2 regions of the Rhodococcus sp. PBTS 1 genome follow, and region 1 is predicted to be linked to the other one. Evidence: riboswitches for the same ligand, from Rfam matches in the RefSeq annotation. Region 1 holds a riboswitch; the other holds the start of a gene.
The links. A riboswitch is a leader RNA that binds a small molecule or an ion and turns the genes downstream of it on or off. The one in region 1 is predicted to bind cyclic di-AMP.
Positions count from the first base shown of each region.

Region 2: linked by a shared signal. The riboswitch ahead of A3Q40_RS13565 (transglycosylase family protein) and the one ahead of A3Q40_RS05770 (C40 family peptidase) in region 1 are both predicted to bind cyclic di-AMP.

Region 1 is NZ_CP015219.1:1,279,055-1,286,727, forward strand. It holds gene A3Q40_RS05755 (Lrp/AsnC family transcriptional regulator) at 1-122, opposite strand, end outside; gene A3Q40_RS05760 (DEDD exonuclease domain-containing protein) at 171-1,907, opposite strand; gene A3Q40_RS05765 (hypothetical protein) at 2,051-2,341, shown strand; cyclic di-AMP (ydaO/yuaA leader) riboswitch at 2,457-2,621, shown strand; gene A3Q40_RS05770 (C40 family peptidase) at 2,639-3,223, shown strand; gene A3Q40_RS05775 (C40 family peptidase) at 3,508-4,527, shown strand; gene A3Q40_RS05780 (peptidase MA family metallohydrolase) at 4,563-5,816, shown strand; gene A3Q40_RS05785 (glycosyltransferase family 4 protein) at 5,834-6,958, shown strand; gene A3Q40_RS05790 (AMP-dependent synthetase/ligase) at 6,946-7,673, opposite strand, start outside.
Region 2 is NZ_CP015219.1:2,974,955-2,982,627, forward strand. It holds gene A3Q40_RS13560 (glycosyltransferase 87 family protein) at 1-1,178, shown strand, start outside; cyclic di-AMP (ydaO/yuaA leader) riboswitch at 1,326-1,476, shown strand; gene A3Q40_RS13565 (transglycosylase family protein) at 1,484-2,077, shown strand; gene A3Q40_RS13570 (hypothetical protein) at 2,187-2,378, opposite strand; gene A3Q40_RS13575 (helicase-associated domain-containing protein) at 2,492-4,777, shown strand; gene A3Q40_RS13580 (DNA repair helicase XPB) at 4,871-6,526, shown strand; gene A3Q40_RS13585 (DUF3239 domain-containing protein) at 6,579-7,265, shown strand; gene A3Q40_RS13590 (pyridoxal phosphate-dependent aminotransferase) at 7,262-7,673, shown strand, end outside.

The sequences.
Region 1 (7,673 bases):
ATCAGATCGACGTCGCCGGCGCAGGAGTAGACCTCCGTGACTCCCGCGACGTCCGCCACCGCGCGGGCGGTCTCCGGGATGGTGTGGACCTCGGAATGGATCAGAACGATGGCGGTGATCATGGCGCCAGCCTAGTTCGCCTGCGTACTCGCGTACGGCCGTCTCCGCGCTCACGCCCACGCCATCGTCCGTTCCCGCTCGCGGCGTCCCACGTCCCGCACGGTGGCGACCCAGGGGGCCCACCGACCGGCTCCGCCGACGGGCTCGGACCACCGGTCGGTGACGTCGACGATGCGGACGCCGCCCGAGTCCAGCCACCGGGCGAGGAGTGCCACTTCCTCGGGGGTGGTGCCGCGCAGGGGAGTGTCGTCGGGAATCACGGTCTCCGCCCCGGCGATCAGGGCCTCCACCACCGGCATCGGGGCCACGCCACGTCGTGACACGCCCGCTGCGGCGAGCCGGCCGTGCCGGACCACCACGAACTCCCATCCGCCGTCCTCGGCGCGCCGTGCTGCCACGAGTTGCCCGACGGCGGCGAGCGCGCCGAGGCGCTGCACCGTCCGCAGGGCCGTCAGCAACGCTGCCGTGCGATCGCGCAGGCGGGCGGCGGTCTCGAAGAGAAGGTCCTCGGACAGGGCGTCGATGCGGGCGACGGCCTCCTCGACCACCGCGACGTCCGCGCCGTCGGCGAAGCGGCGGAACGCGTCGGCGAGGGGTGCGTACTCGGCGGCGGTGGCGGGTTCCCCGGCCGCGGTGCACCCGCCGACCGCCTCCGGTTCGCAGTGATGGACGTCGGCGGCGCGGATGCGACGGGTACACGAGCGGAGGCGGAGGTGCTCGGCGATCAGTCCGGCGCTCTCGACGGCGGTGGTGCGCTGGGCGAACGGGCCGATCGCCCCGGCGGCGGGGGTACGCACCACCGACAGCCGCGGGAACGACTCGCGGGTGAGCGCGACCCACCATCCCTTGCGCGGGTACTTCGACCGCCGGTTGTAGGGCGGCGTGTGGGCGCTGATGAGACGCAACTCGTGCACCCCCGCTTCCACGGCGTGGCTGCACTCGACGTGGTCCACCCGCGTGGCCAGCGCGATCATCTCCTTCATCCGCCCCCGCGTCTCGGAGCCGGTGAAGTAGGTCCGCACCCGACGATGGAGGTTCTTCGACGTGCCGACGTACAGCACCTCGTCCGACGGGCCCCGGAACAGGTACACCCCCGGTGCGTGCGGGAGTCCTGCGGCGAGCGTCCGCTTGGCGCGGTGCGCCGCGGTGACCGTGGGGAGATAGTCGACGAGTTCGGCGTAGCTGTGCACCCCCTGGTTGCCCACCCGTTCGATGAGGCCGTGCAGGACGTCGACGGTGGCGCGAGCGTCGTCCAGCGCCCGGTGCGTGGGCCGGGTGGACGAGGTGAACAGGGTGGCCAGCGAGGACAGCTTGACCGACGGGGCCTCGTCACGGGTGAGGACCCGCCGGGCCAGCTGCACCGTGCAGAGCACCTGGAACCGTGGCCAGGCGAGATCCATGCGCACGGCGGCAGCGCGCAGGAAGCCGGTGTCGAACCGCGCGTTGTGGGCGACCAGCACGCAGCCGCGCGAGAACTCCAGGAACGCCGGGAGGACCCGCTCGATGCGCGGGGCGTCGACGAGCATCGCCGAGGTGATTCCGGTGAGCTGCACGATGGCGGGCGGGATGCTGCGGCCGGGATCGACGAGGGTGGCCATCTCGCCCAACACGCGACCGCCCCGGATCTTCACGGCGCCGATCTCGGTGATGGCGTCCTCGCCGGGACGACCCCCGGTGGTCTCGAGGTCGACCACGACGAACGTGGTGTCCCGCAGCGGCGTGTCCAGCTCGTCGAACGCGAGCTGGCCGTCGGCGGCGACCGCGCCGTCCGGTCTCGTTCTTCCCACGCCGCGCACCGTAGAACGGGCCACCGACAACGACCCTCGCGCCGCGATCGTGTCGGTGGGCGGGGTTAGCGTCCGCCTCGTCGGTCACGGAGCCGTTGTGACACCACCCGGACGGCCCACCATCACGATGAGACGGAGATCACATGATTGTCGATTGCGGCGACTGCTCGGTGCGCGGAGACGCGTGCTCGGACTGCGTGGTGTCGGTGCTCCTGGGGGTGCCCGCGGTGCCATCGGTGCCGGACGTCGCGCCCGTCGGGGGGCTCGCCCACGCTCGCCGATTGCGGCTCGAGCAGGACGAACAGGAGGCGATGCGGGTGCTCGCCGACGGGGGCCTGATCCCTCGTCTGCGTTTGGTCCGCGGGGGTGGAACCGGGACGACGGGCAGGGCCGCAGGTGGGTCGGGGCACGGGTCCGAGCACGTCGCCGGGTAGGCGCCGACCGTGATCGAATTGCGACACGTCACGAGCCGACTCGACATCGCGGAGACGGTTTCGTAATCTTTCCGAGACATTGCGGAGTCGAGCAGATCCACCCGCGGACTGCGTCGCAATGTCACCGCTCAATCGGACGCCTCTTCCGGGCGTCCGAGCCGGGAACCCACCGTTACACCGGGGTGAATCCCGACGCGACGCGACAGCGTCACGCCGGGTAGGGCTGATCTTCCCAGCCCGAACCCGTCAGCTAACTCGGTCGGCGGATGACAGGAAGAAACGGAGTACCTCTTTCTCGTGGCGAAACACCGCAAGCCCAGCACTGCCACGCGGCCCGTCCGCAACGTGCTCGTCGCCGGCGCCCTCACGGCCGGCGCCATCGCAGTCCCCGCTGCCCCCGCCTTCGCAGCGCCCGTCGAGATCCCCGGCATCGGCACCGTCGAGGTTCCGGACCAGATCCTGAGCCAGCTGCCCCCGCTGCCGCAGGCTCCCGCGCTGCCCCAGATTCCCTCTCCCGTCGCGCCGGCTCCCATCCTGAGCGCCGGAGCCCAGGCCGCACAGGCCGCGGAGAGCAAGGTCGGTGCTCCCTACGTGTGGGGTGCTGCCGGCCCCAACGCCTTCGACTGCTCCGGCCTCGTGAAGTGGGCCTACCAGCAGGCCGGTATCGAGCTGCCCCGTACCAGCTACGACCAGGCCGCCGCCGGAACCCCCGTGTCCCAGAACGCGCTGCAGCCGGGCGACGTCATCTCCTTCTACGGCGGCTCGCACTCGGGCATCTACGTGGGCAACGGCAACGTCGTCCACGCGTCGACCGAGAGCCAGCCCGTCAAGGTCGTGCCGCTGTCGTCGATGCCGTACGACGGCGCCCGTCGCTACGCCTGATCGCTCGACCCACGAGACGATCGACGAAAACCGAGCCGACCACCGGTTCGGTTTTCGTCGTTTCTCACGACGTCGAGCCCGATTCCTGCCAGGTTTCCGGAAGCCGGGACGGGAACTCCGCGGCGTCGTAACCTGCTCGTGATCGACCCGGGCGCCCCCGGCGTCCCGTCGATCGACACCCCTCGGCAGCCGGATGTCCGGCACTCGACGAAGGAGTAGCTCCGCCCGTGTCGTCTCCGGCCCCGTTCCGTCGCACCGTCGGTGGTCTCGCAGTCGCCGTGGCCATGGCCGCCGCCGTGGCCGTGGCTCCGGCCGCGTCCGATCTCACCGCTGCCCCGGCCGCGGCAGACCCCGTACCCGGTACGTCGGCCTCCGAGGCCATGGCCCGACTGGCGGACCTGTCCCACCAGTCGGAGCTGACCACCGAGGCGATGCACAACGCGCAGATCGAGCTCGACGCGAAGACCGCCGCCCAGCGCGAGGCCGAGGACCGGCTGGCGGCCGACCGCGCCGCCGCCGACGCCGCCCGCGCGAGGCTCGACACCCTGCGCCCGGACGTCGACAAGATCGCCCGCGCGAATTACCAGGGCGCACGCACCAACCGCCTGTTCGCGGTGATGATCAGTGATTCTCCGCAACAACTTCTCGACCAGATGGCGGCCCTCGACGTCATTTCCAAGGACACGGCCGCCGTGGTCGACGGGTTCCGCGCGACCTCCGACGCCGCGGCCGCCGCCGCGCAGGCCTCGGCCCGGTCCGCCGAGGACGCCCGCGCCGCCACCGAGCAGGCCAAGGCGGTCAGCGACGATCTGCAGAGCAAGCAGAGCACGTTGCAGACGGAGATCGCGGATGTCGTCGCCGCGTTCGGAGCCCTCTCGGCCGACGAGAAGGCCCAGCTCGCCGGGTCGGCGTTCCCGCCCGGGTTCGACCCCTCGGTCATCCTGAACTCCTTGACGCCCGGATCGCAGGCGGGGGCGCTGCAGGCGGCACTCACGCAGATCGGCAAGCCCTACGTGTGGGGCGCCACCGGGCCGGACGGATACGACTGCTCCGGGCTTGTCGTCTGGGCGTACAAGCAGGTCGGCAAGACGCTGCCGCGGTCCAGTCAGGCGCAGGCGGCCGGCGGAACCCCGGTGAGCAAGGAGGACCTGCAGCCGGGCGACCTGGTGCTCTTCTATCCGGGCGCCACGCACGTCGGGCTCTACGCCGGTAACGGAAACGTGTTGCACGCCAGCACCTTCGGCGTCCCCGTGCGGGTCGAGTCGATGGCGTCCTGGCCGTTCTACGGCGCCCGCCGATACTGACCGCGACGCGCGCTCTCGCCGCGCTGCTGATCCTGATGCTGCTCGGCGCGTGCGCCGAGCCCGCCGTCGAACCCGATCGCCCCGCGGCCGCGCCGAGCGCGGACGAGCGACGACGCACCGCGGTCGGCGACCTCCTCGATCGATGGGCCGCCGCGGTCCGATCGGGTGACGACGACGCCGTCCGCGCGGTCCTCGACCCCGCCGCCGATCCGGCGTTCGCCGAGCGGGAGGTTGCCCGCGCCGACGTGCTGGCTACGGTGCCGCTGTCCGACTTCGGATACGAGATTCTCGACGAACCGGAGACTCCGGTGCCGCCCGACCTGGCGGACGCGGTGGACGCGACCGAGGTCTGGGCCCCGCGGGTGGCTCTGCGCTACGCCTACGCCGACGCCGACACCGCGCCCACGCGCCGCGACGTGTCGCTGGTCGTCGCTCGCCGCGGCGACGAGTGGCGGATCGTGTCGGATGCGGATCTGCCGCAGTACGGCCGTACGACGTGGCGAGGGCCCTGGGACTTCGGCCCGGTGGAGACGGTGCGGGTGCCGACCGGGTCGACCACCTCGATGGTCGTCGGTCACCCGGAGCAGCGGGCGTTCCTCGACGCGCTGGCGGCGGACCTTCCCGCCGCGGTCGCCGCCGTGACCGACTTCTCGGGCGAGGGCTGGAGCCGCCGCGCCGTGGTGACGGTTGCCGGGTCGGACGCCGAGTTCATCTCGCTGGCCAACGGATCGACGACGCCCGCCGTGGCGGCGTCGACCATCGCTGACCCGGTGCGCGGTGGTCTGGTGACCGGTCAGCGGGTGGTGTTCGGCGCGTCCGCGCCGGAGCGGCTGACCGACTCGACCCGCCGCACGGTGCTCCAGCACGAACTGACGCACGTGGCGCTGCGCACGATCACCGGGGAGGGTGCTCCGCTGTGGGTGCTCGAGGGGGTCGCGGACTACTCCGGGTACCGGGGTTCCGGGCTGGAGTTCGCGCAGATCGCCCCGACGCTGACCGCGGTGGTGCGGGTCGGCGGGCCGCCGACGGTGCTGCCGGAGGACGACGATTTCGGGGCCGGGGGATCGCGCGGGTCCATTGCGTACGAGTCGGCGTGGTCGGTCGCGTCGTTCGTCGCGGATCGGTTCGGCGAAGCCCGGCTGCTCGCGCTCTACCGCGCGCTCGCCGGCGGTCCCACGGACCCGACGCGCCTCGACGCCGCCCTGTCGGCGACGCTGGGTCTGCCGACGGAGAGGTTCCTGATGGAGTGGGGCAACTGGGTCGCAGGGAGAGTGGCGGGGTCCGCCTGACGGTCTACGGTTGGTCGGTGCGCCGAACCCTGCTGGTCACCAACGACTTCCCGCCTCGCCGCGGGGGGATCCAGTCCTACCTGCACACGTTCGCGCGGCTCCTGCCCCCGGAGAGCCTGGTCGTCTACGCGCCGCGGTGGCGTGGGGACACGCACGTGCGGTTCGACGCGGAGCAGCCGTTCGAGGTGGTGCGGCACCCGACGACGCTGATGCTGCCCACGCCGCTCGTCGCGCGTCGAGCGGCTCGGTTGGTGCGGGAGCGGGGGTGCGAGACGGTGTGGTTCGGCGCCGCGGCGCCGTTGGCGGTGCTGGGTCCGCATCTGCGCCGGGCGGGCGCGTCGCGCGTGGTGGCGTCGACGCACGGGCACGAGGTGGGGTGGTCGATGCTGCCCGCGGCGCGCCAGACGCTGCGGCGCATCGGGTCGACCACGGACGTCGTCACCTACGTCAGTCGCTACACCCGGGGACGGTTCGCGTCGGCCTTCGGATCGGATGCGGCGCTCGAGCACGTGCCGCCCGGCGTGGATTCGACGGTGTTCCGCCCCGACGACGCCGCTCGTGCGGAGCTCCGCGCCCGCTACGGGCTGGGGGACCGCCCGACCGTCCTCTGCCTGTCACGGCTGGTGCCGCGCAAGGGTCAGGACGTTCTGATTCGAGCGCTGGCCGGCATCCGTGAGCAGATCGACGGCGCGGTGCTGGTCATCGTCGGCGGCGGACCGTACGGCGATGCGCTCCGACGGCTGGCGACGGCGTGCGGGGTGGCCGAGCACGTGGTGTTCACCGGGTCGGTTCCCGCGGACGAACTGGCCGCCCACCACACGATCGCCGACGTGTTCGCGATGCCGTGCCGCACCCGCGGTGCCGGACTCGACGTCGAGGGCCTCGGGATCGTGTTCCTGGAGGCCTCGGCGACCGGGGTTCCCGTGGTCGCCGGTCGCTCGGGCGGCGCGCCGGAGACGGTGATCGAGGGCGTGACGGGGCGGACGGTGGACGGCACGGATGTCGAGGACGTCACTCGGTCCGTCGTCGAGGTACTGCGTGATCGCGACGCCGCGGCGGCGATGGGCGCCGCGGGCCGCGATTTCGTCACCACCGAGTGGCGGTGGGACGACCTCGCGGCCCGGTTGGCTCACTTGCTGTAGAGCGCCTCGATGTCGCTCGCGTAGGACTCGGCGACGACGTTCCGCTTGAGCTTCATCGTGGGGGTGAGCTCGCCGCCCTCCTCGGTGAAGTCGACCGCGAGCACGCGGTACTTCTTGATGGCCTCGGCGTGCGAGACGGTCTTGTTGGCCTCGGCGACGGCCGCGTCGATCTCGGCGACGAGGTCCGGGTCCGTGGTCAGATCGGCGACCGTCGCCGACTCGTCCTTGCCGTTGCGCTGTTTCCACCCGGGGAATGCCTCCGGGTCGACGGTGATGAGCGCGCCGATGAACGGACGCTGGTCGCCGACGACCATCGCCTGGCCGATCAGCGGGCTCGCCCGCAGCGAGTCCTCGAGACCGGCGGGGGCGACGTTCTTGCCGCCCGCGGTCACGATGATCTCCTTCTTGCGGCCGGTGATGGCGATGTACCCGTCGTCGTCGACGGTGCCCAGATCGCCGGTGTGGAACCAGCCGTCGGTCAGCGCCTCGGCCGTCGCGTCGTCGTTCTTCCAGTAGCCGCCGAAGACGACGCCGCCGGACAGCAGGATCTCGCCGTCGTCGGCGATGCGCACGGCGTTGCCGGGCAGCGGCTTGCCGACGGTGCCGATCCGTTGGTTGCCCGGTGTGTTCACGGCCGCGGCGGCGGTGGTCTCGGTCAGGCCGTAACCCTCGTAGATGGTGATGCCGAGGCCGCGGTAGAAGTGTGCGAGACGCT
Region 2 (7,673 bases), 1.7 Mb from region 1:
CCGTGTGGACGTCGGCGCCGCTCTACGCGCACGACCTGGTCGGCGAACTGCCGTTCACCTATCCCCCGTTCGCGGCCGTCGTCTTCGCCCCGCTGGGCCTGGTGTCCGAGGCCACCACACACCTGATCTTCTGGCTCGGCAACCTCGTGCTGATCTACCTGATCGTGCGGTTCTGCTGGCTGCACCTGGGGTTCCGCGACGACCGCAGCCTGCACGTGGTCTCCGCGGCGCTGACGGTGATCGTCACCTGGCTCGAGCCGGTGCGCATGACGATCTGGCTGGGACAGATCAATCTGGCTCTGCTCGCCCTCGTCCTCTTCGACCTCGGCCGGGGCGAGCGCAGCCGGCTCCGCGGCATCGGCGTCGGCATCGCCACCGGGATCAAGATGACGCCGGGGTTGTTCCTGATCCACCTGGGTCTGACCCGGCAATGGGGCGCGCTCGTCACCGCGGTGGTCACCGCGGCCGCCACCGTCGTCGTCGGCTTCGTCGTCCTGTTCTCCGACGCCGCGACGTACTGGTTCGGCGCGATCTCGGATTCCTCCCGGATCGGAGACATCACCTCGGGAGCCAATCAGTCGCTGCGGGCGTCGGTGCCGCGATGGTTCGGCGTGGCCGACTCGAACACGGTGGCGTGGATCCTCGTGGCGGCCGTCGTCGCGATCGCCGGACTGCTGGTCGCGGCCGCCGCCCACCGCCGGGGCCTGCCACTGCTCGGCCTGATCGTCTGCGGCCTGACGGCGCCGCTGATCTCCCCGTTCTCCTGGGGCCACCACTGGGTGTGGCTGCTCCCGCTGTTCCTCGTCTGCGTGGACGTGGCCCTGCGCTCCTCGTCGCCGCTCGCGTGGTTGCTTCCGGCGGTCGCCGCCCTGCCACAGATCGCGTGGTTCTGGGTAGCCCCCGGTGACGTCTACGCCATCGGGACGTTCATGCTGCCGCCGTCGTCACGTCTGGAGGGCGTCGCCTTCCAGACGGTCTACCCCACCACCGGGGTCCTGGTGATCATGGTGGTCGCTCTCGTCCTTCGCTTCTGTGACTTCCCTCACATCACGAGTCGGTCACGGAGCGATGACGAGACGGGTGTCGACGCCCTCACGGGCTCTCATCTGCACGAACCCGTACCCACTCCTCACAACGCCCGCGCGACGCGCCGACCAGCGGACGTTATGGAACGGTGACATCACTGCCCGTTTCGTAATAGTGTCCCCTTCGGCCGGAACACACGGCCACGTTCGACCCGCCGCGCTCAACCTCGTCCCGCGGGAATCGAACGGACATCACGGACCGAAGTCAGGGGCGAGGGCGGGGGACCCACCACGTCCTTCTTAGATGACCGGCCGACCGTCGCACCCCACCGGGAGCGGCGCGGCCTCGGGGTGAAGCCTCGCCCGTTCCAAGCCGGGAACGACGCGGGGCCGGGCTACCTCTCAGCCCGAATCCGACAGCTGACCTCGCAGGCGCGTGTGGAGAGGAAACAACGAACATGGGACGTCACCGCAAGCCGAGTACCGCAGGCAAGACCGTCGCCAAGGTCGCCGTCACCGGCGCCCTGGTCGGCACCGCCGGCGTTGCCTTCAGCGGCACCGCCACCGCGGCACCCGACTCCGACTGGGACCGGCTCGCACAGTGCGAGGCGGGCGGCAACTGGGGCATCAATACCGGCAACGGTTTTCAGGGCGGACTGCAGTTCTCGCCCAGCACCTGGACCGGACACGGCGGCGGCGAATTCGCTGCCACCGCCAACCAGGCCTCGCGCGAAGAGCAGATCGTGGTGGCCGAGCGCGTGCTCGAGTCGCAGGGCTGGGGCGCCTGGCCCTCCTGCTCCGCCAAGCTCGGCCTGTCGAGCGCCCCCACCCAGCGTGACGCACCGGCCCAGACGGCGCCCGTGCCCGCGCCGGCTCCCGCCCTCCCGGACCTGACCAGCGTCCCCTCCACCGAGCAGGCGCTGCAGGGACTGACCGACCTCGTCCGGACCGTCACCGACGATCCCGCCGTCGTCGAGTTCGTGCGCTCCGCCGTCGCCGACCCCCAGGTGTCGGCGTTCATCGAGGCGAACCAGAACCTGCTGCCGCGCTGATCTCCCGCGACACGACGACGAAGGCCCCGCACCGATCGGTGCGGGGCCTTCGTCGTGCCGACTGCTCGGCGGGCTGCGCGTTCGTGCCGACTGCTCGTCGGGCTGCGGATCAGCGGTTGATGACGGTGTGCGGGTGCGCGTAGGGCAGGGACTCGGGCGGCAGCGGGAACTCGATCTCCTCGCCGTAGGGAGAGAGATTGCCCGCCCGGGCCGAGGTCAGTTCCGTCACCGCGTGGTCGTCGTCGCCGTTGCCCTGCGGCCAGCCCGGATCGACGTAGCGCTTCTTCTCGTTCTTCGCCATACCTCATTCTGGCATCGACCGGTCCCGGCGTGGGTAACGACCCGGTCACTCCCGGACCGGGGAGTCCCGGCCCCGGCCGGGCATGTCGCACCCACGTTCTACGCTCGATCACGATGAGCACCGATCCGGGCGAGACGCCCCCGCTCGCGGACTGGCTGGCCGCGCGCAGCGACGAGGAGCTGGGCGAGCTGCTGCGCCTGCGTCCCGACCTCAGCGTTCCGCCCCCGGCGACGTTCGACATCCTCGCCGTGCGCGCGGAACAGCGCGCGTCGGTGCTGCGCGCGGTCGAGGACCTCGACACCCCCACCCTGACGGTGCTCGAACTGCTGCTCTTCGAGCAGGGCGACACCGCCGCCGTCCCGCGGAAGCGCCTCGACGCGCTCGTGAACAAGCAGGCCACCAAGAAGGCCGTCGACGCCGCGCTGGCCACCCTGCGGTCGCTCGCGTTGGTGCGCGGGACGACGGACCTGCGGACCGTGTCCGCGGCCCGGGACGCACTGCCGTGGCGCGTCGGTCGTTTCGTGACCGCCGATCGCGGCCTCACCGAGGAGTCCGTCGCCGCGGCGCTCGAGCAGATCGACGACCGCCGGCGTGAGCTGCTCACCACCCTCTCGCGGTCGAGCAACCTCGGTCGCACCCGCGACGCCGCACCGGGCACCCCGTCGGACCGTCCCGTCCAGCAGTTGCTCGCGGCCGGGCTGCTCGGTCGCGTCGACCACGAGACGGTCGAGCTCCCCCAGCAGGTGAGCCAGGTGCTGCGCGGCGAGCCGGTCTCCGACCCGACCAGGCTCACCCCACCGCCCGCCGAGCGCGAGATCCAGAACCCGCGGGACGTCGACGCGGCTGCCGCGGGCGAGGCGCTGGAGTTGCTGCGGCTGTGCGAGAACGTGCTGGCGGCGCTCGGCAGCACGCCCGCTCCCGCACTGAAGGCGGGCGGGCTCGGAGTGCGCGAGCTCCGCCGGATCGCCAAGACCTGCGACCTCGACGAGACGCAGGCCGCGTTCCTCGTCGAGCTCCTCGCCGCGGCGGGCCTGCTCGCCTCCGGCGCCCCGGACCCGTCGCCGCCGTCCGACACCGACGATCACTGGGCGCCCACGTCCGCCGCCGACGCCTGGCTCGCCTCCCCGCCCGCGGTGCGGTGGGCGGCGCTGGCCGGTGCCTGGCTCGACCTGCCGCGGCTCCCGTGGTCGGTCGGCATGCGCGACGCCAACGACAAGCCGATCGCCGCGCTGTCCGACGAGGCCCGGTCCGTCGCCGCGCCCCGTGACCGCCGCGTCGTCCTCGGCGTCCTCGCCGACCTCGACGCCGGCGTCACCGTCGGCCGGGACGACGTGGTCCGCATCGCCACGTGGCGACGGCCGCGTCTGGCCGGCCGGCTCACCCGGCACGCGGTCTCCCGCTACCTCGACGAGGCCGGGGGTCTGGGCATCCTCGGCCGCGGAGCGGTGTCGACGCCCGGACGCGCTCTGCTCGCCGACACCGACCGCGACGCGGCCGCGGCCGCGATGGCGGACGCCCTCCCCGATCCCATCGACCACGTCCTGGTCCAGGCCGACCTCACGGTCGTCGCGCCCGGCCCGTTGACGCCCGAGTTGGCCCACACCATGGCCACCGTGGCGGACATCGAATCGGCCGGCGCCGCCACGATGTACCGGGTCGACGAGAACACGTTGCGCCGGGCGCTGGACGCCGGCATGTCCGCCGCCCAGCTGCACGGGTTCTTCGGCGCACGGTCCCGGACGCCCGTCCCGCAGGCTCTGACCTACCTGATCGACGACGTCGCCCGCCGGCACGGCCGCCTGCGCGTCGGCATCGCGTCGTCGTTCGTCCGGTGCGAGGATCCGGCGCTGCTCGCCGAGGTCCTCGCCTCGCCGGCCGCCGAGGCGCTCGCGCTGCGCGCGCTCGCTCCCACCGTGGCGGTGTCGCAGGCCCCGCTCGGCGACGTGCTCGAGGCCCTGCGCAGCGGGGGTTTCGCGCCCGCGGGCGAGGATTCGTCGGGCACCATCGTCGATCTGCGTCCCCGCGGCGCCCGGGTCCCCGTGCGCCGGAACCGGTCCGCGTATCGCACTCCGGTGGTGCCCACCGCGGACCAACGGGGACGGTTGGTCGCCGAGATGCGGGCCGGCACCAAGGCCGCCACCGCCCGGCGCACCGAGGGCGTCCGAGCCGACGGCACGCGGGCGAGCGGCGCGGCCACCATCTCCCTGCTCCAGCGCGCCGCGATCGCGCGGGCCGCGGTGACCATCGGGTACGTCGACGCCGCCGGGGTGTCGAGCCAACGCGTCGTGGCCCCGGTCAGCGTCGGCGGGGGTCGGCTCGACGCCTGGGACGAGGACGCTGGGACCATGCGGCAGTTCACCCTGCACCGCATCACCTCGGTCGATCTCGTCGATCGGTGATCGGTCACACGGTCGTCGTCCGTCCGTGAACGGGCACAATGGAGTGGTTGCGCTGCGACCGGACCCGGTCGCGCGTGTGAGGAGAGTGAATCAGTGACCGACGGACCACTCATCGTCCAGTCCGACAAGACGCTCCTGCTCGAGGTGGATCACGAGCTCGCCCCGCAGGCCCGCGCCGCCATCGCCCCGTTCGCCGAACTCGAGCGTGCGCCCGAGCACGTCCACACCTACCGCGTCACCCCGCTCGCGCTGTGGAACGCGCGCGCCGCCGGGCACGACGCCGAGCAGGTGGTCGACGCCCTGGTCACGTACTCGCGGTACGCCGTGCCGCAGCCGCTGCTGGTCGACGTCGTCGACACCATGGCGCGCTACGGCCGCCTGCAGCTCGTGAAGTCGCCCGTCCACGGCCTCTGCCTGGTGAGCCTCGACCGCGCCGTGCTCGAGGAGATCCTGCGCCACAAGAAGATCGCCCCGATGCTCGGCGGACGCGTCGACGAGGACACCGTGCTGGTGCATCCGAGCGAGCGGGGCCGCCTCAAGCAGATGCTGCTCAAGGTGGGCTGGCCCGCCGAGGACCTCGCGGGGTACGTCGACGGCGAGGCCCACCCGATCGACCTCGACTTCACCGGCGGTCACTGGGAACTGCGCGACTACCAGCAGATGGCCACGGACTCCTTCTGGGCCGGCGGATCCGGCGTGGTGGTCCTGCCCTGCGGCGCCGGCAAGACCATGGTCGGTGCGGCCGCGATGGCGAAGGCACAGGCCACGACGCTCATCCTCGTCACCAACACGGTGGCGGGCCGGCAGTGGAAGCGCGAACTGATCGCGCGAACCTCGCTCACCGAGGACGAGATCGGCGAGTACTCGGGCGAGCGCAAGGAGATTCGCCCGGTCACCATCGCGACCTACCAGGTGATCACGCGCCGCACCAAGGGTGAGTACAAGCACCTCGAGCTGTTCGATTCGCGCGACTGGGGCCTGGTGATCTACGACGAGGTGCACCTGCTCCCCGCGCCCGTCTTCCGGATGACGGCCGACCTGCAGTCCCGCCGTCGGCTCGGTCTCACCGCCACGCTGGTCCGCGAGGACGGCCGCGAGGGCGACGTGTTCTCGCTGATCGGGCCGAAGCGGTACGACGCACCGTGGAAGGACATCGAGGCGCAGGGCTGGATCGCGCCCGCGGACTGCATCGAGGTGCGGGTGACGCTCACCGACGCCGAGCGGATGGCGTACGCCGTGGCGGAACCGGAGGAGCGGTACAAGCTCTGCTCCACCGCGCACACCAAGATCGCCGTGGTGAAGTCCATCCTGGACAGGCACCAGGACTCGCCGACGCTGGTGATCGGCGCGTACCTCGACCAGCTCGACGAGCTCGGCGCGGCCCTCGACGCCCCCGTCATCCAGGGATCGACCAAGAACAAGGAGCGCGAGGTGCTGTTCGACGCGTTCCGACGCGGAGAGATCAGTCGACTCGTGGTGAGCAAGGTGGCCAACTTCTCCATCGACCTGCCCGAGGCCTCGGTGGCCGTGCAGGTGTCGGGGACGTTCGGATCCCGCCAGGAGGAGGCCCAGCGGCTCGGTCGACTGCTGCGTCCCAAGCACGACGGCGGCCAGGCACACTTCTATTCGGTGGTCTCCCGCGACACGCTCGATGCCGAGTACGCCGCCCACCGGCAGCGATTCCTCGCCGAACAGGGGTACGCCTACCGGATCACCGATGCGGACGACTTGCTGGGACCGGCGATCTGACCGTTCTGGCAGGATCGTCTGTCGACCCAACAGCGCGAGGAACGGCGAGCGAGTGCGGCATTTCGAGTTTGCGGTGGACCACGGACACGCCAAGGCGGTGAACGAGACCCTCGGGGACGTCCGGCGTCTCCGCGTGTCGTCGATCATCGTCGGGTTGCTCTTCGCGGCCGGCGCGGTGTGGCTCTACCTGCGGCACTCCCCCTGGTCGTACATCCTGGCCGCCGTCCTCGCGGTGGCCGCCGTGATGTCGTGGTGGGTGTCGGTGTGGGCACCGCGGAAGGTCGGATCCATCGAGGACCTGTACCGTCGCGGCCCGCTGGTTCCGGCCATGGTGTCCGAGACCCGCCCGCGTGGCGCGACCATCCTCGCCCTGATCGACATCGCCAAGCCCGAGACGGCGGTGCCGCACTACGCCCTGGTGGTGCGCAACGTCCGCGCTCTGCCGGGGCACACTCTCACCGAGGGCGAGCGGGTGCCGTCCGTGGCCGTGCTGAGCGATCGCAACACCTCATCGACCGCCGAGACGTGGCAGTTGGTCAGCCCCATGCCCATCGCGTGGGGGACGCGGGACCGCGGGGTGCTCCGCCGGGCCGTCGACGCCGTCGACCCGGTCGAATGGCAACTGCTGCGGAAGAACCTGGCCGTGTCGGAGAAGGTGCGCGGAGCCGAGAACGAGCGCATGCTGATCGACCCCCACGACCTGCCGGCCGAGCTCCTCGAACGGGGCGACGACGCATGACCGCAGCTCGCACCGTCCCCCGCCTGCGCCCCTTCGCCTCCACCGTCTTCGCCGAGATGACCGCCCTAGCCGGCCGGTACGACGCCGTCAACCTGGGCCAGGGTTTTCCGGACACCGACGGGCCGCCGCGCATGCTCGAGGTGGCGCGCGAGGCCATCGCCTCGGGATTGAACCAGTACCCGCCGGGACCGGGCATGCCCGTGCTGCGTCACGCGATCGCCGACGACCGCCGACGCCGCTACGGCCAGGACTTCGACCCGGACACCGAGGTGCTGGTCACCGTGGGTGCCACCGAGGCGATCAGCGCCACCGTGCTCGCGCTCGTCGAACCGGGTGACGACGTCCTGCTGATCGAGCCGTACTACGACGCCTACGCGGCGGCGGTCGCCCTCGCCGGGGCGACCCGGC